Regions from separate parts of the Peribacillus muralis genome, predicted to be linked through region 2. Evidence: riboswitches for the same ligand, from Rfam matches in the RefSeq annotation. Region 2 holds a riboswitch; the other holds the start of a gene.
The links. A riboswitch is a leader RNA that binds a small molecule or an ion and turns the genes downstream of it on or off. The one in region 2 is predicted to bind glycine.
Positions count from the first base shown of each region.

Region 1 (3,211 bases), 2.4 Mb from region 2:
CTAAAAATATGGCTAAAAGTAAAAATGCTAAAATAATGATAAGTGCACTGTTCATTCCTGGTCACCTTCGCGATTCCTTGGGTCCAGCTTATACATGATACCCAAAATGACAGAGGTGAGGACCACCCACATCGACATCCAGAACATATTGAAGGGCATCCCCAATACGTATGGCTCTATCCTATTCACAAAGGGCAGAAATCCTAGTATGCCTATAAAAGGAACTAGTGTAAGGATATATATCATCTTCATCAAAAAAACTCCTCCTTTTTATATAAAGTGAAGCGTATGCCATTATTTTTGGATAATCGGCCGATGATATATAGCTTACACTATTTTGATATAAAATTTAATGTGGGTGCTTATATATTTAAGCAGTCCCGGCCATGGGATGGATGAAGCCTTGAATTCTATTGAGTTCAAGGCTTCATCTTATTCGCTATCGGTTTTTATATTTATAAAGCGTCGCCAAGAGTATGAACCAGATCGGCGTCATCATTAGTGATAGTCGTGTAGCTTCAGCAAATAGCATGACCAGCAGGATGAATGCGAATAATCCTAGAATCAAATAATTTATGAAGGGTGTGAAGGGTGCCTTGAAAGTCGATTTGGCCCTTAAGTCAGGGCGCATTTTCGTATATCTGATATGGGAGATCAAGATGATGCTCCAAACCCAGATGAAACAGATGGCGCTGATGGTCGTCACAACTGTAAAGGCCTGATCCGGTATAAGTTTGCTTAACAATGCTCCTATTGATACAACGATAGTTGAAGTAAATAAGGCATTGCTTGGAACAGCCTGTTTATTTAAATGTGCCAGTTTGGCAGAGGCTTCGTCATTCCTGCTTAGCGTATATAGAATGCGGCTTGTTGAAAATAAACCGCTGTTGCATGCGGAAGCGGCCGATGTCAATACAACGAAATTGATGATTCCAGCAGCGACAGGAATGCCGATTAAAGCAAAAACTTCTACAAATGGGCTGCTCGTCGCATCCAGTTGCGTCCAAGGGTTCACAACCAGGATGACGAATAAGGCACCGACATAGAACAGTAAAATCCGGATAGGGATTTTATTGATGGCAGACGGGATGTTTTTTTTGGGGTTTGCCGTTTCTGCTGCAGAAACCCCAACCAATTCGACACCTACAAAGGAGAAGACGACCAATTGCAGAGACAAAAGGAAACCGGATATGCCATGGGGGAACATGCCTCCATGACTCCAAAGATTCGTTAATGAAACCGTTCCTGTGCTTGTTTTGAAGCCGATGATCAATAAAATGATTCCAGCGACGATCATGGCGATGATCGTAATTACCTTAATGATGGCAAACCAAAATTCCAATTCGCCAAATAGCCTGACGGTCAATAGGTTCAATCCTAATAAAATGACAAGACATATGAGAGCCGGAATCCATTGCGGGATATCGAACCAGTATTGCATATAGACACCAACGGCGATGATATCGGCCATTGCGGTCATGATCCAACAGAACCAATAGGTCCATCCTGTCACGAATCCAGCCCACGGTCCGATATATTCGGCTGCGAATTCGGTGAATGACGTATAACCTGCGTTGGATAAGAGCAATTCACCTAGGGCCCTCATGACAAAAAACAAGGCTATCCCTATGATTAGATACGAAAAAATGATGGATGGTCCCGCCAATTGAATGGCTTTTCCGGACCCTAAAAATAAACCGGTACCAATGGTTCCCCCTATCGCAATCAATTGTACATGCCGATTCTGTAGATCTCTTTTTAACTCCTGTTTAGCCATTCGATACGCCCCCGCCTTTTCAAAGTCTAAGTAATGAAAAATTATTTCAAACCGGTACGGTCTTGGAGAGAGGGACGTGAAGCGTCGCCTCGTTTGTTCCGTCTTAACAGAAAAGTGGACAATGAAAAAAGAGATTGGAAAATACCAATCTCTTAAAGGGTTCAGAATAACAATTTATCGTTCGTTACTCTTCTGTCCTTTTGCCTGAGATTGTGAATCCTTCGGCGCTGCATCTTGTACAGTCTCTCCAGAAGCTGCTCCTGCTATAGTGTCATCCATAGCATTCATCGCTTGCTTGTATGCGGTTGTCAATGAACGTCTTTCATGAAAGGCAAGTGGTGCGCTTTCACGATAAAACATTCATTATCCTTATAAAATAATATTCGAATTCTATCATTTATTAATCTATCGGTCAACAAATTATTTCTGGAGGTCGTATAAGCTTGAATCCGGGTTTACGATCTTGATGTGAGGAAGATTTTTGACCGCACACAAACAGGAGCTCCAGCGGAAAAATGGATTTTTTTACAACTTTTGAATAATCACTATTCCTGAATATTGTTCATCATTTTTCTGAAATGATAGTTTCAGGTAAGGATTTTTAAAAAGATAGTTTTTGCCAGCTGTTTTTTTCAAAAATACATTTGTATTTTTACAGAATATTTACTATTATAAGATAAGAAAATGAAATTACAGTACTATACAAAATCAAATGCAAAATTAAATTAATAAAGAGTCGGGTAGAACATAGAATAAGCACCTGGAGGAGTCAAACATGTCAAACAAGGAATTGAAGAGAGGGCTGGAGGCACGACACATACAAATGATAGCCTTGGGCGGAACCATCGGGGTCGGGCTATTCATGGGATCGGCGAGCACGATCAAATGGACCGGGCCATCCGTAATGCTTGCATATGCCATCGCAGGTATTTTTATATTTTTCATCATGCGCTCCATGGGCGAAATGCTTTATTTGGAGCCCACTACAGGTTCTTTCGCAACCTTTGCGAGTAGCTATATCCATCCATTGGCAGGTTATATGACTGCTTGGAGCAACTGGTTTCAATGGGTAATCGTCGGAATGTCCGAAATCATTGCCGTTGGCCTGTATATGCAGTACTGGTTCCCTGAGCTGCCTGCTTGGATTCCAGGTGTCGTCGCCATGATCATTTTGGGGGCGGCCAACCTCATTTCCGTAAAATCTTTCGGTGAATTCGAATTTTGGTTCGCACTCATAAAAATCATCACGATCGTACTGATGATCATTGCCGGTATCGGCCTCATTTTCTTCGGAATAGGAAATGGCGGGGATGCCATTGGGTTATCCAATCTATGGTCAAATGGCGGCTTCTTCACGGGAGGCTGGACAGGGTTCTTTTTTGCGCTGTCCCTTGTCGTAGCTTCCTACCAAGGAGTTGAGCTCATCGGCATTAC
Region 1 is NZ_CP017080.1:610,040-613,250, forward strand. Features, by position in the region: gene ABE28_RS02870 (sodium:solute symporter family protein) at 1-55, opposite strand, end outside; gene ABE28_RS02875 (DUF3311 domain-containing protein) at 52-252, opposite strand; gene ABE28_RS02880 (amino acid permease) at 440-1,777, opposite strand; glycine riboswitch at 1,960-2,038, opposite strand; gene ABE28_RS02885 (amino acid permease) at 2,553-3,211, shown strand, end outside.
Region 1: another riboswitch for glycine. It lies ahead of ABE28_RS02880 (amino acid permease); the one in region 2 lies ahead of gcvT (glycine cleavage system aminomethyltransferase GcvT).

Region 2 (3,211 bases):
CAACATCCGTCACCCCGTCTTTATAAGGAATTTCGATCACGTCCACGCGTTGCCCCTTCGCATACGTCTTGACCACTTCTCTTGATTCAGGATGTACCGCTTTGGACAGGAGAATTTTCTTCCGGCGTGTCTGACCTGAAGCAAGCATCGCCGCTTCAGCAAGCGAAGTCCCCCCGTCATACATCGAGGAGTTAGCTACATCCATACCCGTCAACTCACAAATCATCGTTTGGTATTCAAAGATGGCTTGAAGCTCTCCTTGCGAAATTTCTGGCTGGTAAGGTGTATAAGCGGTATAGAATTCAGAACGGGAAAGAACATGGTCGACGATGACCGGTGCATAATGGTCATATACACCCGCACCAAGGAATGATGCATAGCTTTTCAGATCAGCATTCCTGGAAGCGAGCCTCGCTAATTCCTTCATTAACGCAGGCTCTGATTTAGCTGGTTTGATATCATATTCCCCTTGAAAGCGTACACTTTCAGGGATATCTTTAAAAAGATCTTCAACCGTGGGTACCCCTATCACTTGCAGCATGTCCTGTTTATCTTGCTCTGTCATGGGTAAATAACGATGTTTCATCTAATGACCAGTCCCCTCTATTTACGTGGTTTTTTATAAAAAGGTGTTTGTATGATAACGGCTTTCAAACGTTTGGAGCGTATTTCCACTTCGACTGTTGCATCCAGTACCGAGTATTCCTTATCGATAAGCACCAATCCAACATTTTTCTTCAATGTAGGGGATTGGGTTCCGGTCGTGACCTCGCCAATGATTTTGTCGCCGCTGTATATCTTATAACCATGACGGGGAATCCCGCGGTCAATCATCTCAATTCCAACAAGCTTGCGGGGAGCCCCTTTTTCCTTTTGTTCGGCAAGAACGGCTTTCCCGAAAAAATCAGCCTCCTTATCCACTTTCACTGCAAAACCGATTCCAGCCTCTATCGGCGTGATGTCGGCCGATAGCTCCTGCCCATATAGCGGCAGCTTTGCTTCGAATCGCAGCGTATCCCGCGCACCCAAACCGATCGGCTGAATTCCTTCTTCCTGCCCGGCATCCAAAATCGCCTTCCATAGGGCAGGACCATTTTCACTGCGGCTATATATTTCAAAACCATCTTCACCTGTATATCCGGTACGGGAAACGATCGTTGCGATCCCGTTGATCATGACGTTTTCCTTGAACTTGAAAAAGCCAATTTCACTTAGGTCCGTGTCACCGGACAGTTTTTGCAATATCTCCTCAGCAGCCGGTCCTTGAAGGGCTAGCTGTGTATAGTCACTCGATACATTCGTAAGTTGGACATCATCCGGACAATTGGCCTGCAGCCAGTTAAAATCTTTTTCCGTGTTTGCTGCATTGACCACGAGCAAATAGTCGTCTTCGGCCAGTTTATAAACGATGAGATCATCAACCGTACCACCGTTTTCATAACACATAGCCGTATACAGCGCACCGCCCTGCTGCAGCTTCGATACATCGTTGGTAAGCATCTTCTGTAAAAAAGGGAGGCTTCCAGACCCCTTGACAACAACCTCACCCATATGGGATACATCGAATAATCCCGCCTTTGTACGGACTGCTTCATGCTCATCCTTGATGCCCGAAAATTGAACGGGAAGTTCCCAGCCGCCAAAATCAATCGTTTTTCCTCCGCTTTCCTGATAAACCTCGAATAGTGGTGTTCTTTTTAAATTGGTCAAAAAATGACCCCCTTCGGATTTTTTTTGGATTAAATGGCTTCATTGATCAATTAGCTTCTTAATCATTCGTGTTTCGGAAAAAAGCACAAAAAGGACAGAGAAAGCCCCCATGAGCTTTTTCTCTGTCCTGAAACCTGAAAGTTTACCTATATGATAGGTTTTCCCCTTTGGTGGCCGTCCTTAATTGGCGGCGCTCTCCAGAGTTGCGTCCAATAAGAGTTCTTTTGCCTGAGAGATTCACTGCTAAGTTTGCTCCTTCGGCGCTACATTCGTAGTCTCTCCCCTTATCTTCAACCGCATATAGATGGGTTACGAATGAAAGGGATCACTCCCGAGCATTCTTAATCCCTGGCATTCATGGAACGTGTTCGCTGCCTCCTCTTTTGAAAACTCCCGAAACTGATTGTATGCTCGCTTCAGTTAACTTGGATAAAGTGGGAGCCTATGGCCCATACTATGAAAAAACGAGCCACAAAATCAAAGTGCTACATGCATGGGAAATTGGAATTTTCTAAATATACTTATATCCTACCCTAAGAAACTTATCTCTGCAATATCTTTTGGAGATAATATTTTTCTTATTTCACATACGGAATGTTCGGATTTCGACCATATATTAAGGAAATTATGATGTAAGAGGGAGTTATTTCTATGAAAATCAATATATCCTCCAATTCTGAATGGAATGATGAGTTTCTGCAAAAAATTGAAAATGACGGCCCATGGGGAAATTGGGAGCTTTTTAAGCTGGCTGTTCAAATGGAGAAAAAACTCATCATCCCTGATTTTGAAGGGTTACAGGCACCCAAGCACCTTCCTCATTTAACCTCGCTTCCCCATCAATTGGAGGCAGCAAAACAAGTCGTGGAAACGATGAATGGAAAGGCCATTTTAGCTGATGAGGTGGGACTCGGAAAAACGATCGAAGCTGGGCTGATTTTAAAGGAATATATGATACGCGGTCTTGTCAAAAAGGTTTTGATCCTTGTACCTGCTTCCCTCGTTTCACAATGGGCATTTGAATTGAATACGAAATTTCATATCCCGGCAGTCGCCCAAAGGAAAAGCTATGTTTGGGAATCATGTGATGTTGTCATTTCTTCCATTGATACTGCGAAACGCGCTCCACATCGTGATATCATTTTCAATCAGGAATATGACTTCATCATCATTGATGAGGCTCATAAACTTAAAAATAACAAGACGAAGAACTATGAATTCGTCCAAAACCTGAAAAAGAAATTTTGTTTGCTCCTGACGGCAACTCCCATCCAAAATAAAGTGGAGGAGATCTTCCACCTTGTTTCCTTACTGAAACCAGGCCACTTAGGTAACGCGTCACTCTTTTCGGAGAAATATAAAGGAAAAGGAAAGAACATAATCGAAGACGAACGCCTCAAGGAACTGGTCAACACGGTCATGATTCGCAATCGAAGGGCCGATACTGGGATTGAATGGACAAAAAGGCATGTGGAAACCATCATCATCGAGTTTTCCCCGA
Region 2 is NZ_CP017080.1:3,108,419-3,111,629, forward strand. Features, by position in the region: gene gcvPA (aminomethyl-transferring glycine dehydrogenase subunit GcvPA) at 1-586, opposite strand, end outside; gene gcvT (glycine cleavage system aminomethyltransferase GcvT) at 604-1,710, opposite strand; glycine riboswitch at 1,831-1,913, opposite strand; glycine riboswitch at 1,917-2,004, opposite strand; gene ABE28_RS15085 (DEAD/DEAH box helicase) at 2,362-3,211, shown strand, end outside.